Regions from separate parts of the Paenibacillus sp. J22FR5 genome, predicted to be linked through region 3. Evidence: predicted binding sites of a transcription regulator. Region 3 holds the regulator's gene; each other region holds the start of a gene.
What was found. Region 3 encodes LexA, which represses DNA repair genes until DNA is damaged. Its sites were predicted from a motif close to CGAACATATGTTCG; they were not measured.
Positions count from the first base shown of each region.

Region 1: a site for LexA is predicted at 2,595-2,608, ahead of recA (recombinase RecA). Genes of this name have one in related genera too.
Region 2: a site for LexA is predicted at 2,863-2,876, ahead of AC58P7_RS08015 (DNA polymerase IV). Genes of this name have one in related genera too.

Region 1 is NZ_JCAUAN010000008.1:116,636-122,069, reverse strand. Features, by position in the region: gene rny (ribonuclease Y) at 1-320, opposite strand, end outside; gene AC58P7_RS13740 (regulatory protein RecX) at 703-1,404, opposite strand; gene recA (recombinase RecA) at 1,482-2,525, opposite strand; gene AC58P7_RS13730 (competence/damage-inducible protein A) at 2,696-3,946, opposite strand; gene pgsA (CDP-diacylglycerol--glycerol-3-phosphate 3-phosphatidyltransferase) at 4,062-4,646, opposite strand; gene rimO (30S ribosomal protein S12 methylthiotransferase RimO) at 4,643-5,434, opposite strand, start outside.
Region 2 is NZ_JCAUAN010000003.1:364,723-370,156, forward strand. Features, by position in the region: gene recG (ATP-dependent DNA helicase RecG) at 1-206, shown strand, start outside; gene AC58P7_RS07990 (DUF1294 domain-containing protein) at 215-565, shown strand; gene AC58P7_RS07995 (stage VI sporulation protein F) at 923-1,210, shown strand; gene AC58P7_RS08000 (hypothetical protein) at 1,375-1,557, opposite strand; gene AC58P7_RS08005 (YhjD family protein) at 1,826-2,197, shown strand; partial or broken gene AC58P7_RS08010 (Y-family DNA polymerase) at 2,194-2,679, shown strand; gene AC58P7_RS08015 (DNA polymerase IV) at 2,890-4,143, shown strand; gene AC58P7_RS08020 (YhjD family protein) at 4,140-4,595, shown strand; gene AC58P7_RS08025 (helix-turn-helix domain-containing protein) at 4,681-5,025, opposite strand; gene AC58P7_RS08030 (DGQHR domain-containing protein) at 5,157-5,434, shown strand, end outside.
Region 3 is NZ_JCAUAN010000002.1:413,786-419,219, reverse strand. Features, by position in the region: gene metH (methionine synthase) at 1-554, opposite strand, end outside; gene AC58P7_RS05215 (1,2-dihydroxy-3-keto-5-methylthiopentene dioxygenase) at 770-1,309, shown strand; gene AC58P7_RS05210 (HAD family hydrolase) at 1,381-2,172, opposite strand; gene AC58P7_RS05205 (DUF896 domain-containing protein) at 2,212-2,397, opposite strand; gene AC58P7_RS05200 (LysM peptidoglycan-binding domain-containing protein) at 2,541-2,942, opposite strand; gene lexA (transcriptional repressor LexA) at 3,088-3,705, shown strand; gene AC58P7_RS05190 (aminopeptidase) at 3,774-5,012, opposite strand; gene glnA (type I glutamate--ammonia ligase) at 5,104-5,434, opposite strand, start outside.

The sequences.
Region 1 (5,434 bases), on a different contig from region 3:
TTACGCTCGAGAGATTCTAATTTTTTATCCAGCGATTCCTCTTTTTGCAACAATCGTCTTTCTTGTCGTTGAATTTCATTCCGACGTTCACGAATGTCTTTTTCAGCTTCGGACCTTAGCTTGTGCACTTCGTCCTTTGCTTCCAGAACCGTTTCTTTTTTCAGTGCTTCTGCTTCCTTTTTGGCAGATTCTCTTATCTGCTCAGCGGCTGTTTCAGCACTGGAAATTTTCGCTTCTGCAAGAGATTTACGGATAAAATAACCAATCCCTAAGCATGCAGCTCCAACAACGAGAATGATCGTGATCCAGATGGCAGTCATCTTGTTCACCTCCTCGTTGGTTTCTCCAAGTTGTTAGCCTGGGGTACCTTCGGTTTTTTAATCCGATTTAATTGTTTGACTAGTCATACATACCCTCAGCAAAGTAAGAGTATGGCTTTTAAATGAATGCGCACAGTGCGTTAGGGCACTATAGTGCTAATAATCCATAATCAACAGTGTAAAAATTGGCGGTTTTTACATCTGCCCTCTCAAAATCAATGAAATTAGTATGATTTTGAATACATTATGAAAATATACACTGTTATTTTATCTTTTGTCGAAGAAGCTTGTCAAGCGAATGTCCAAGAGTTGATCATTTAGGACTAAAACGGATCTTCAAATAGTTAATAGCATTAAGTAAATGTACAATTAATTAACGACATTAAATATCTTGGAATTCATCTTCTATAAACTCTATCTCCTCTTCACTGGATTCACTGCTTATTAACCCTAAGACCTTAGTCACAACAGCGCCTGTATAACCTCTTCGCATTAGAAATGCCGCAGTCTTCCGCTTTCTATCCATCGTCTTGCCTGACGTTTGCTTCCATTTGGTTCTGGCAATTTTCAATGCTCCCACATACTCATCTTCGGGATTTATGGCATCCATCGTACTCTTAACAACATCTTGATGAATCCCTTTTTGCTGAAGTTCTTGTCGAATCAAGTTACGCCCTTTACGTTGTGAAATCACGCGATTGTCTGTCCACATCTTCGCAAATTCTTCATCATTGATATACTTGTTTTCAACAAGCTTCTCACTAACCCATTCAATTATTTGTGCTTCGAATCCTTTTTCTTTCAGTTTTCGTTTTACCTCTGATAGAGAATGAGGACGTCTTCCAACCATATGAAGAGCCTTTACATAAGCCAAATTCCGCTCTTCATCTAATATGATAGCTTCAATCGCTTGTTGATATAAGGATTCACCTTTGTTCAAGCGATGCTTGATCAAAATATCCTCATGTACAGAAAATGCGTACTCCTCATTTAGAAAAATGTTATAGCGATGCCTTCCTTGTTTTTGCTTCTCTACCTTGGTTATCACTTGTAATTGCTGTATTAGTTCCTCTTCGTGATTCATTTCTATAAACCCCCAATAATGGAGAAAAAGCACCCCAACACAAGGTTAAGGTGCTTCATCCGTCCTATACTTCAAACTTATTCAAAAGCTGTTTCCAACTCATCTTCTTCTTCATCCGTATTTGGACCAACTACTTTGATCAAGTTGCTGTTTTCTCTAATTCTAAGTTCAATTGTTTCCGAGATCGCTTTGTTATCTTTCAAGAATTGCTTTGCGTTCTCACGACCCTGACCTAGACGTTCTCCCTCATACGAATACCAAGCTCCGCTCTTATTCACGATATCTAGCTCAGTTCCGATATCAATAATACTACCTTCACGTGAGATTCCCTCGCCGTACATGATATCAACTTCCGCTTGTTTGAACGGAGGTGCTACTTTATTCTTAACGACCTTAATTCTCGTGCGGTTACCAACCATGTCATTCCCTTGTTTGATTGTCTCAATACGACGAACATCCAAACGAACGGAAGAGTAGAACTTCAGGGCACGACCACCCGGAGTTGTCTCAGGGTTACCAAACATAACGCCAACCTTCTCACGCAATTGATTGATGAAAATAGCGATAACTTTGGATTTGTTAATTGCACCAGACAGCTTACGAAGAGCTTGTGACATCAAACGTGCTTGAAGACCTACGTGTGAATCCCCCATGTCACCTTCAATTTCCGCTTTTGGTACAAGTGCTGCTACGGAATCGATAACAATAATATCTACCGCGCCACTGCGCACAAGTGCTTCCGCGATCTCGAGTGCTTGCTCACCTGTATCTGGTTGGGAAAGCAAAAGTTCATCTATATTAATACCAAGCTTACTTGCATATGAAGGATCCAACGCATGCTCCGCATCAATAAAGGCAGCTTGTCCGCCCACTCTTTGAACTTCGGCAATAGCGTGTAGAGCAACGGTTGTTTTACCTGATGACTCTGGGCCGTACACTTCAATAATTCTTCCACGTGGAAATCCACCTATTCCAAGCGCGATATCAAGGGCAAGTGCACCCGATGAGATCGTTTCAACTTGCATATGAGTAGATTCTCCAAGCTTCATGATGGAGCCTTTTCCGAACTGTTTCTCAATTTGACGTAATGCATTATCAAGTGCGGCACGACGATCTGACAAAACGACCACTTCCTTCTATCATTATAGGTATATGATAACTTGTTTTGGCATGTTTGCCAAGCATTTTTTCGAACATACATTCGTTTTTATTGCGAACAAACAAAAAACCGTAACAAAGTTATCGCTTTGCTACGGTTCTTCCGTTACACTATTTTGATTATAGTAGATTTCTAGCTTTCTTTCAACTGTTTCCACAATTGATAGAGTGCATGTTTAGCAGCTCGTTGTTTAATAAACTCTCTATTGCCAGATAACTGCAAAGTAAACACTTCGGTCTTCGCATGCTTTTGTGCCAATCCAACATAAACAAGACCTACAGGCTTCCCTTCAGATGGGCTTGGACCTGCCACTCCGGTCACCGAAATCCCAAAGTCGCTACCAGTCCTAACAAGCAACTGTTCGGCTAAAATGATGGCTGTCTCGCTGCTTACAGCACCTGGGGCACCTTCTCCCTCCAAAACATCCATCGGTACCCCAAGCAGCTTATGTTTTAATGCGTTTGAGTAAACGATAATTCCACCTAGAAAAGATTGAGAACTACCCGGTACAGCCGTTATTAAGTCACTTAACAAACCACCTGTACAGCTCTCAGCCACTGCAAGTGTCATCTTGTTCGAACCCAGCAACTGTAAGACGATCGTTTCGATCGGAACATCTTGATCCGCGTAGAGATACTCTCCTAGTCGATTCGTAATTTCAGCTTTCGTCGCTTGTAATTTCTGTTCGCCTTCTATAGCTGTATGTGCACGCGTTGTTAAACGTATGGTGACCTCACCCTCTTTGGCATAGGGTGCAATTGTAGGGTCAGATTGAGCTTGAATTAAATCCAATAACAGATGCTCCAAATTAGACTCTCCAATGCCTGCAAACTTCAACATTTTCGAATATAAAGGAACTTCATCTGTCATCCAGGATTTAAGCCATGGTACAGCATAATTGGTAAACATCGGCTTCATTTCCTTAGGTGGGCCTGGAAGTAAAACGAAATGAGTACCCTCGAATGTGAGTGCATTACCTACTGCTAAACCTGTATCATTATGTAAGGGATCACTACCTTCTAGCATAAGGGCTTGACGGCGATTACTCTCTACCATATGAATTCCTCGTGAGGAAAACATTGTTGTGATTGCCTCCATGGAGGGTTCGTGAATGATTAAATTACGCCCCGTAAATGCTGCTAATACATCTTTGGTCAGATCATCTTGCGTAGGCCCGAGTCCTCCCGTACAAATCACAACATCTGCTCTCGATGCAGCCAATTTCAAGCTGTTTAATAAGCGCTGTTCATTGTCCCCGACGACCGTTTGAAAGTAAATATCAATGCCGTGTGCAGCACATTCCCTCGATAAAAATTGTGCATTCGTATTCACTATTTGTCCAAGTAACAATTCAGTTCCTACCGCAATGATTTCTGCTTTCATCTACCGAATCCTCCTTAAAATGAGAAAACCTCTAGCGTGATCGTTCAGTGAAGATCGACCGCGTTTAGAGGTTGGTTGTATTGTCCTTAGAAATAACCAATAATAAGTCGCCTTATTATGACTTTTCCGAAAAATCGATGACATGTTTGTTTTTCACAAAATATTCCACACCTGAATAAACGGTAATAATTGCAGCTGCCCAACTAGCTATGACATCAAAGCGAAAATCTAGAAACGTAAATGGAAAATTATTAATAAGAAGAGCGATGATAGCTGTAATTTGAGCAGCCGTCTTCGCCTTACCCCATTTGCTAGCCGCCATGACAGTACCCTCTAAGAGTGCAATTTGACGAAGTCCAGTAACTGCCCACTCTCTGCTAATAATGACAATAACGATCCAAGCATCTACTTTATCCATTTCTACTAATGAAACAAGTACAGCAGTAACAAGCAGTTTGTCCGCTAATGGATCAAGCAGCTTGCCTAAATTCGTGACAAGATTACGTTTCCTTGCAATGTAACCATCCAAACTATCTGTACTAGCAGCAATAATAAAAATTAAAGCAGCAATAATTTGATTATACGTTATGCTAAACTCCTCTATCCGTATTTGAGGAAATTTTACCTTAATCAACAGAAAAAACATGATGATGGGTACTAATAAAATTCTCGCTACGGTGATGCGGTTAGCTAAGTTCATGCAATTACCTCCCCAGATAAGTCAAACTCATAGGAGTGGGTAATACGGACTTTGGCAAGCTCTCCGATATTCAATTTCGCATTCGATACGAACACTTCACCATCAATTTCTGGTGCATCGAATTGGGAACGGCCAATATATACATCGCTTCTGCCATCATATCTTTCAATTAGCACGTCAATTTCTTGTCCGATTCGGCGACCGCCGCGGATATTCGAAATTTCACGTTGAATTTCCATAATGGCATTCGCACGATATTCTTTAACATCATCTGGCACTTGATCCGGCAGTCTTGCTGCAGGTGTATCATCTTCTTTGGAGTAAGCAAACACACCAAGACGATCAAATTGAACGTCACGCACAAATTGTTTTAAATTCTCAAAATCTTGTTCTGTTTCGCCTGGGAAACCGACAATAAGAGACGTACGTAGGGCAACATCCGGAATAGATTCACGAATTTTGCGAACGAGTTCGCGTGTATCTTTCTGGCGACCTGGTCTACGCATCCGTTTAAGAATCGAATCTTCACTGTGTTGCAAAGGCATATCAATGTATTTGCATACTTTAGGATTCGTAGCCATCACTTCAATCAGTTCATCACTGAAGAAGCCTGGGTATGCATAATGTAGACGCACCCATTCAATGCCTTCAACTTCACTTACTTTGTTCAACAAAGTAGGAAGCATGAAGCCATCATAAAGATCTGTTCCGTAGTTTGTAGAATCTTGCGCGATCAAACTGATTTCTTTCACACCTTGTGAAGCAAGGTTAGCAACTTCAGCTACGAT
Region 2 (5,434 bases), on a different contig from region 3:
CGGGGGACTTCTTCGGCACGAAGCAGAGCGGGCTACCGGAGTTTCGTATCGCCGACATGATGGCGGATTTCGAAATCATGGAGCAGGCGCGCGATGATGCGGCTGAGCTTGTCGGCGACTCGTCCTTCTGGACGGGGGCTTCTTACATGCCGCTGAGGGCGTATTTGGAGCGGGCTCATATTTTTGACAGCGAAGTGTTAGATTAATAGATAGCTTGGGAGACAGGTTGACCCATAGCGTGTTCCCTCTTAAGATAAGAGTAGCAGCACTATTTTATGGGAACGAAGGTGTACCGCCAGTGACTTATTTCCTAGTTTATTTATTATTGATGAATATCATTACGTTTATTGAGATGGGACATGACAAAGGACAAGCCAAAAAAGGCGGACGCCGCGTGCCGGAAAAACGGCTTTTTCTACTCGCTGCCCTCGGCGGTGGGATTGGTGGTTGGCTCGGCATGCGGGTGTGGCGCCACAAGACGAAGCATACTTCTTTTGTCGTTGGCTTTCCGTTGCTCATTGCGTTAAATTGCATCTGTGTCATCCTTATTGCCATGTATATGTAGAGGGAAGGGACAGCTGCCGGGAACGGTGGCTGTTTTTTATTTATGTTAGGTGGCATGACCCCGACCCCGTTACACTTCGCCTACCTCATGCCTGTCCCTAAAACAAATTTAACGGGAACACTCCCGTTATTTTCCGGAATTCTTCCACAAACTGTGCTTCCATTTAAACGCCCCCGACGCGTGCATCACACATTTGAAAATACGAGAAATCCCTCCGCGGAACCGCTCATTTTACTGCAAAAGGATTGTCCGACTCAAAGGCTAACACCACAGGTTTTTCTTATATACAGCGCCTCAGTCAAGTTTGACTACTTTCACTCATAAGATAGGAGCATGACGGGTATCGGAGGTGCGGGTATGAGTTATCAGCAATATGGCATCGATCCTGCGCTCGTGGAGCGTGTAAAGTTCAAGATGAAAAACCCTGAGGTGAAGGAGCGCATCAAAATGCTGCTGCAAGGCGTCACGAAGGCAGATTTGCAAAACACGGCGAAGGTTACGCGCTTAATCAGCCTTGCCGCGGGCATTTTCGGTGAGAAGCTCAGTGGAAACCAGGCGCACCAGATTTTAACGTTTATCCTCGCGCAAAAGATTGATCCAAATAACACGTTTCATTTAATTCGGCTATGGTCCATATTTCGATAGGTGCACGATGAAAACGCCACTTGCGGAGCGGAAGACGCCCTGCTTGTGGCGTTTTTCGTGGGAGGACTAGGAACTAATGGCATAGCGAGGGTTACGCAAAGCTCTCATGTAATATTTGGCGTAACGGCTGCGCCTGCTGCAACGACTAATTGAATGGTGTCAAACTAGGTTTTCGTAAAAAGCGTGTCAGTTTCAACGATGGTGCCCGTAGGTCCACTAAGAAGGAAGTTCACTGTCAGAGCTCTTCCAGTAGGTGCTCCTGCAATTAAGATCGTGCCAGATACGTACAGATTCAAAGGGTTTACGTTTAATCTGTACAGTTCCTGTGTGATTGGAGTCGCTGACATGGATTCTTCTCATCATCGACATTCTCCCCTCTCGTTGAAATCCAATATAATACATTAAATGCACGAAGAGAGGAGTGTGGACGCGCACTCGTCCGTGATGATTTGCGCATTTTTTGAATAATAGGTAAAAATAGGTAATTAAATAGAAATTAACTGTAATACATCCTGTTATTAGTAAAAAAAATCCCAAAAAGCACTTGCATAACGAATACGTGTTCGGTATATAATATGGAAAAACGAATATATGTTCGCATATGGTGGTGAGAACATGGGTAGTGCTTCAAGAGTAGAGACAGAAGAGGATGTTCAAATGATTAAGGAATACACGCTGTTGCCGATTTTGCTTGATATGCTGGCAAGAGATATGGAGGAGCTTAAGGTTTATAAGGATAAGATTGTGTATAATCACATTCTTTTTTACCTCAGAGAGGTTGAGATGGCTATTTATCCAGAATTACAACGGTTGAAAAGTAAAATGAAGCAGCGAGATATTAAGGTGATTCACACGGAAATGAATGCTTTGGGCATTCATGTAGAGTACAAAGTTCGAGGTTACATCCATCATTTCACGATGCTTCGCAGTTTGGTTAAGGCTGAGCTTATGACTACGCTGATGAATATGCGGGGGGAATTGCGATGAGTAAGGGGAACAAGGGTGGGGAACGAACGATCTTCCTAGCGGATTGTCAGAGTTTCTACGCAAGCGTAGAGAAGGCCGATCATCCAGGTCTAGAGAATAAGCCGGTTGCCGTTGCAGGAGATCCTGCGTTAAGGTCAGGTATTATTTTAGCCGCCTGCCCTGTTGCCAAAGGATACGGTGTAACGACGGCCGAACGGTTGGGTGAAGCGCTCAAGAAGTGTCCCGAGCTTATTGTCATGCGTCCACGGATGCAGCATTATATTGACGTTTCGTTAATGATTACGAGTATCTATGAGGAATTTACGGATCTCGTTGAGATTTTCAGTATTGATGAACAGTTCTTGGACGTTACAGGGAGCCTTCCGCTCTTTGGAGATGCGGAGAAGGTGGCGATGAGCTTGCAATATAAGGTGCTCAAACAAACGGGTGTTAAGCTTCGTGTAGGGATCAGTTCGAATAAAATTCTAGCGAAAATGGCAACAAGACTACCAAAAATTCATGTACAAAATACAGCAATTTAATAAAATCCTTTATGTATCAGGGATATTTTTAGTAAACAATCATGTACATAATTGCGAAACGCAATTATGACTATAAAAAAGAAAAATGATCGAAAATGAATTTTATTAATGTAAATAAATGCAGAGAATGGCATATAATAAATACGAATATATGTTCTATGTTTGGGTGGTGTGACTATGAAATCAGAACGAGCTATTATGCTAGTGGACTGTCAGAGTTTTTATGCCAGTGTGGAGAAAGCGGCGCACCCTGAGCTTTGTAATAAACCCATAGCGGTTGGGGACCCTGCCCGTAAGAGCGGTATTGTATTAGCGGCTTGTCCCATTGCGAAATCTTATGGCGTTTCAACTGCGATGCGAAATTTTGAAGCTTTTGCTGTTTGCCCAGATCTTACTATAGTCCGACCAAGAATGAAGACGTACATTGATGTCTCGACACTCATTACGGAAATTTATGAAACCTTCACCGACTTGGTTGAGCCGTGGAGCATTGACGAGCAATTTGTTGATGTAACAGGTTCAACGTCGCTTTTCGGATCACCAGTAGAAATTGCACGCCAGATGCAAACAAAAGTTATGCTTTCTACGGGAGTTTGGATTCGTGCTGGTATTTCTTCAAACAAAGTGATCGCGAAAATGGCCACTGACCACTTTGCGAAGAAGAGCGAAAGTGGCGTTTTCGAGTTGCGAGTAGATCAGGTCGAGTCCATACTATGGCCATTACCAGTGTCACAAATGTATATGGTTGGGTCTCGGATGACTGCTCACTTTGTAAAAATGGGATTGAATACTATCGGTGATATAGCGCGGTTAGAGCTTGGAGAATTCAAAAGGCGCATGCGGATTAGGATGGGACGACAAAGTGATATCAAAGCTGAATATTATTGGCAAACAGCGCGCGGAATTGATCCCAGTCCGGTCGTTGCAAGAGCTTTTGCGAAGCCGCAATCTATTACTCGAGGCAGAACGGTACAGTCAACAAAATACCAAACAATGGAGGACATCGAGCCGCTAATGATTGAATTAGTGATTGAAGTATGCCGAACAAGTAGACGGCAAAATAGCATGGGGCGTGTAGTGACAGTTAGCGCCGGGACGATGAAAAGGGGATTTTCGAGGCAAATGACACTACCTTCGCCGACTTGCCTAGAGCATCATGTTGTTTCAGCAGCGCGCGAATTGTTCAAGAAACATTGGAACGGAGATCCCCTCACGCATTTAGCTGTAGACCTATCTCAATTGACAGACGATAGTACGCATCAGCTCGATTTATTTGAGGATATCGAAAGAAATCTTAGGCTCGCCCGAGCTCAGGATAGCATTAAAGACAGATTTGGTGGTGCAGCAATTATTAGAGCTTCTTCACTACTGGAAACTGCACAAGCCAGAGAACGGGCAATCATGATAGGGGGACATTATGCTTGAGCAAACTACTTGATGGAAACGGTAGATGGAGCACAAAGTTCATGTCACCAGAACATAGTGCTGCACTTCAGCAGAGGAATCAACAACAACCCCAAACTACAATGCCTACGAAAGAGGAGTTGGAAGCTATTAGGGATTTCGTTTTACTCCCGATGTTGCTTTCAATAGTGGAAAAGAATAAACAGGAAATAGAAAGAACCTCCTACTCCATGAGAACGATCTTTGTTAAGGCGGCAAATATCATTCAAAACTTCATATCAAACGACCTTCAAACAGTGCGGAAGTTACTGAAAGAACGGAATATTAAGGTGTTTGAAGATGAGATGATTGATTCGAATCTGCGGTACAAATACATCTGCCGCGGCTACGAAGACCACTTTGTTTTGATCAGGGATGTTGCTCGAGCAGAGCTTATGAGACGTTTAGGGAAGTATTCAGAGTGTTTGAAATAAAGTTGTGGTAGACACAGGTTAAAGAAAAACGAGTGCTCTCTAGGACCTCTCAAGTCTGGAGTTGCACTCGTTTTAGCTTTATTTGCTAATTTTTGGCCTCTGATAATACAACTTCCACTAATTTTTTAATTAAAGCGAGTTCTTTGTCCGAGCATCGTTCAATTAAAAGATATGTAGAATCCAATAGGTTCGATCGCTCATACTGCGAATTAGTAAGATCGTAACCACTAAATAAATCGCTGGGATCTACTCTAAGAGTCTTAACAATCCTTTCGAGGGTTTCTAATGAGATATTCTTTTCACCGCGCTCAATACCACCAATATAGGACTGAGGGAGCTCAACAAGCTCACCTAGTTGTTCTTGGGTTAACCCTCTATTTTTACGAAAATTTCTCACTTTTACTCCAACATGTTTTGAGAGTTTGGACAACAGACTCACCTCTTTTTCAGACTAGGGGAGTCTATGTCTAAATTACAGATACCTATAACATATATATCCATTTGATTTTAGATCTTATAAGAACTATTATGGCTTTATACTAATATCAAGGAGCCAAAAGAATGAGTAAGCTTCCACAGCAGTATGTTATTGAAAATGTACTCCAGTGCAAAATGCGAGGCAGGGTTGCATATCAAAGCTACTTTCCTGCTTCTGTTGGAATTAATTTAATTTATGTGAAACCTTATGATCACCCTTCTGGAAAGGGGTATCAGCGCCCAGTCGATGCAAAGAGATGTGCTGATTTTGCATATTATTTGTCTAAAGGGGAAGATGCTCTTTTTACTCCGATTTTATTGAACGCTGCAGCTAATTGGGAATTTGTTAGTTATGATAAACA
Region 3 (5,434 bases):
CCTAAAGTTTCAAAAGCACGGCGAATACCGATTGAACCCGCTTTTACATTCAGCGTATCTTGGGAAGTCTCCAGCAGCATCGCGTCTACGCCCGCTTCAATAAGAGCCAAAGCCTGTTCGTAGTAGCTTTCTTCCAGTTGCTCAAACGTCACGCCACCTGTCACGGACAAGGTTTTGGTCGTCGGCCCCATAGCGCCCACAACATAGCGAGGCCATTCTGGTGTCGAAAATTTATTCGCTGCATCAATCGCCAGTTTAGCCGCAGCTAAATTTAGCTCCCGATGACGGTCTTGTAAGTCATACTCCGCCAAAACGACACTCGTCGTTCCGAACGTATTCGTTTCTATCATATCAGCGCCAGCGGCGAAATAAGCTTCATGAATTTTTTGAATAACATCTGGGCGGGTAACACAGAGAATTTCATTACATCCGTCCAGGTCATCACTTCCGAAATCCTCAGCCGTCAAGTTCTCTTGCTGAATCATCGTTCCCATGGCACCATCTAGGATCATAATTTTCTTCTTAAGCTGTTCTTGAATCGGTGGTTTCTTCATGGCTAGACTCCCTTTCAACTTTTCCTAAGCGAAATAGAAAAAAAACGACAAATTATGTTAAGATTTAGTGTAACAGAATACGGCTTCTATGAAAAGATTTTGAATTATCATTAATTCCTATGGGTTTTATCGGAAAAACTTATTTCCTTCCATCGACAGTGAGCTTGATATCCTCTATAATATGTATATATTTATTTATGAAAGAGGGATGTTACGTGGCACAAATAAGAATTCGCAATACCAATGAACGTATCGAAGGTGAAGCGGAAGTTAAAGCCTTCTTGGATAGTCAACAAGTTGTTTACGAGCACTGGGATGCCAACAAGCTTCCTGAGGCGCTTCGCGAGAAATTTATTCTTAGTGATGATGAGAAAGCAGAAATCATTTCTACTTATGAAGCTGAAATTAAAGATCTTGCTGCAAGACGCGGTTATGAAATTTGGGACGTTATCTCACTTTCAGATGTAACTCCAAATATCGAAGAACTTCTGAAAAAGTTCGAACAAGTGCACACGCACACGGAAGATGAAATCCGCGCTATCGTTTCTGGTAAAGGGATTTTCATTATCAAATCCGAAGAACTTGGTTATTTCGATGTTGAACTTGAGCCAGGTGATGTGATCTCCGTTCCTGAGAACACGAATCACTTCTTCACTTTGATGGATAACCGTGAAATCGTTGCTGTCCGTCTTTTTATCGAAAAAGATGGCTGGGTTGCCTACAACATTGATGATCCTGACTTTATCAAAGCTTAATCCTATAAACAAGCAAAGCCCAACAGCGCAAGACGTCATGTCTTGAATCGCTGCTGGGCTTTCTTCATGCGTTATCCGTTGTTAATAATCGTTAGAATGTCTTGTAGTCGTGTGACTTCATAAGCAGGAACAATCTCATCGCCGCTTTGAAGCCCATGATGATTAATCCAAATGTTACGCATACCAATGCTTCCCGATCCCAAAATATCCGTCGTTAGCTTGTCTCCAATCATGATGCCTTCCGATGCTTCAATATCAAGTAGTCCCAACGCATAGTTGAAAATAGCCTTAGCCGGCTTCCCTTGTCCAAATTCGCCCGAAATAACAATATGATCAAAGTATGGAGCAATAGCAGGCACGCCTGCTATTTTCTCTTTTTGCAAATCCGGCGAACCGTTTGTTAATAGAAGAAGTTTGTAGTTGCCTTTCAAAGCATCCAACACACGGAAGGTTTCTTCATACAAATAAGGACGACTGCGGCGTTCAGATGCAAACAATTCACCAAGCTTGTACCCAAGTTCACGATCTTCAATTCCTAGTGCAGCAAGCCCTCTAGTCCATGACTCCGTGCGATAGCCAGGTGCTAGCTTTTCTAATTTGCGGAAATTTTCGTCCTCGCCTTGTGTGAAATTTGCCCAAAGCCCCTCAAATGGGTTGATCCCAATCATTTTGGTAAATGGGAACGTCTCAAAGGATTCATATAAGCTTCTCGCTTCTTTACGAACGGATGCTTCCAATTCCTCCGGGTTCACATTAACATGCTTAGCCGCTTCAGCACAGGTTGCAGCAAAGGCTTCCTCCACGCTACGATCATCCCATAACAGTGTATCATCCAAATCAAAAAGCACAGCTTTCAACGTCATCATTCATTTCCCCTTTGAATGTAGTATCTATGTGTAAGCTTAATTCTCTTCGTCAGTGAACTTAATGGAATCAAGTTGGACTTTCAGGTTACCCCTGAATGCATTTATATAGATCTTTCTTAGCTCATTGCGCTCATCGATCTCAGCATCGGTTAAGCCAACCGTCTTCGCCTTTCGAGCTAATTCATTGATACGTTCAATCGTCTTATCCATGCTGTCACTCATTGTAATCCTCCCAGTCAAAATTTCAATATGAGTACTACTTTGCCATCCCCGATTAGGAATGTCAAGGATATAACGCAAAGAGACATAGGAACAGTACCTATGTCTCAACCATTCATCTATGTAGTTAACTTAAAATTTGTTTCTTAAGGAAGTAATATAACCTGGCCCTCTTGCAATGAACTGTCCGATAAATGATTCAGAGTTTTCAATTTCTCGATGTAAGAACGTGTGTTCTCACCCTTCTTTTTGTGAGAGTCTGCGATCTCCCATAGCGTGTCGCCACTTTGGATGACAAGCTTCTCGTGTAGGGTAACTCTCGCAGTTGATTGAACGGAAACGATTGGCGTAGAGGCAGTAACGGACCCATCACCTGCATAGGCTTGTACGATCGCACCAAATGAAAACACTGTTCCAAGAATCGCTGCTATCAGTAAGAAACGAAGTATTACTTTCGCATATCCCCGTTTAATCGTCATCCCTTTGGATGCATGAGCAGTACCTTGAAGTGTTGTTGTTGCGTTCGATTGTGAATAAGCCATATACATAAAATCATCCCCCAAACATTTGTTCTGATATTAGAATAACACGAACACTTGTTTGAGTCAACCATTTGTTCGAACTTATGTTTGTACGAACTCGGGTTCTATGTTATACTTTGGGTAATGATTCCCAGTATTGGAGTGATATCTTATGAGTAAAATTTCGCAGCGTCAACAAGCAATAATGGAATTCATTAAGAACGAAGTGAAAGATAAGGGCTACCCGCCTTCCGTTAGAGAAATCGGCGAAGCAGTTGGACTAGCCTCCAGTTCTACGGTACATGGTCATTTGGAGCGTCTTGAGAAAAAAGGCATGATTCGTCGAGATCCTACCAAGCCACGTGCGATTGAAATCCTTGGGCTTGATGGTGCCGAATCCCAATTCGCAGTCTCCGTTGCACGTGTTCCCCTCGTTGGTAAAGTAACGGCTGGTGTTCCTATTACAGCTACCGAGAATATCGAAGACTATTTCCCTCTTCCATCAAGCATGGTAGGCGACAACAACGTGTTCATGCTCAGCATTATGGGTGACAGTATGATTGAAGCTGGCATTCATAACGGCGACTATGTCATCGTGAAACAGCAGCAAACGGCTAATAACGGCGATATCGTTGTCGCTATGACCGAAGATGATGAAGCTACGGTTAAGCGTTTCTACAAGGAGAAGGATCATATTCGCCTTCAGCCAGAGAACTCCGCTTTGCAGCCGATTCTATTGAAGAATGTGACTATTCTTGGACGCGTCATCGGTTTATTCCGAGATATGTAAGTTTACAGATATGAAAAAAGCAAGACCCTCAAAGTGATGTGATCACTAGAGGGTCTTGCTTTTTTCAATTAAAACGACAATACCCAGTTACCCGCGCGGAAGATTGGTTCGATCGTCCCATCCGCGAGTTCCCCATCAATCTCAAGCTCAGCTGATCCAATCATGAAATCCACGTGAATCAAGGAGCTATTCCCTCCGCGAGCTTTCAATTCTTCATTGGATAGCGTTGTACCATCCTTCAAATTGATTGGATAGCAACTGCCCAATGCCAAGTGGCAGGAGGCATTTTCGTCAATGCCTGTATTGTAGAAAATGCGCTTTAGGTTGGAAATCGGAGAATCAAACGGCACGAGAGCTACCTCACCTAAATAACGCGCCCCTTCATCCATATCCAGTAAACGAGCTAGATGATCATGCCCTACCTCAGCCTGAAAGTCCACAACCTTTCCCGCTTCGAACGTGAAAGAAAATCGATCTACCAACGCCCCATTAATATTCAATGGCATTGTACTCGCCACCGTACCACAAACACCCGTTCGGTTTGGAATGGTAAACACTTCTTCCGTCGGCATATTGGCCACATATCGGATGCCTCGGGCATTCTCATTATCCCCGCCAAGCCAAATGTGGCCTTCGGGTAGCTCAACACGCAGATCCGTACCAGTCGCTCGATAGCGCAGTGCTTTGTAGCTTCTGGCATTAAGTACGCTATGTGTAGCTTTCAGCGTGTCCAAATGGGTCTGCCAAGCCGCAACGGGATCCTCTTCATATACACGGTTAATTTGAAAAACAGCATCCCACATCGTAGGAACACGCTGCTCTTCTGGCAGATCCGCATACACAATAGAAGCCCAAGCTTCCGTAGGCGCTTTAATTAAACACCAGCTAAACTCGCCTGTTCGCACATAGTGCTGATACTTAGCTCTCGCTTTTGAAGCAGCCTTGGAAGATCTAGAAATAAGACTAGCGCCAATCCCATCATATAGATTCGGATTTGGCACCTTGATATTGAGCAAAGCTCCGCCATTTTCAACAAAACGCTCCAACATAGTTGTATACCACTCAGGATAGTAGTCCATTGCCTGATCTAGCGCATAATCAAATTTACTACGAGTAACGACATCATCCTGCCAATGTACATGTACAAAATTCGCACCTGCTTCATAGGCTTTCTGCACGATTAACCTTGTTAATACCAGTGTTTCAATTGGTGCTTCCACCAACAGATCTTGGCCTTTGCTCAAGTTGACCCCGATTCGAATGACTAGCTCTGCATACTTTTCTAAATTACGATTGAAATTGTCCATATCCTAGGTCTCCTTCTTCGCGTGAAAAAGCCCATCAGCTCTCTCTTTCGAGACTGACGGGCTTTTCTTATCTAGTTGTTTAATCAAAAACCTAGTACAAGGACAGATATTGATCTCTTTCCCACTGGTGAACTTGTGTACGATACATATCCCACTCGATTTCTTTCAACTCATAGAAATGAGCAAGGGCATGTTCGCCAAGTGTATCGCAAACAACATCATCGCGAAGCAACTCGTCCAACGCTTGTTTCAAATTCAGTGGCAAGCTAGGAATACCTTCGCTCTCGCGCTCTTCTTCGCTCATCACATAGATGTTGCGATCTGTTGGCGGAGGAAGCTGCATTTTGTTCTTAATGCCATCCAAACCAGCTGCAAGCATGACAGCTAATGCAAGGTAAGGGTTCGCTGCTGGATCCGGGTTA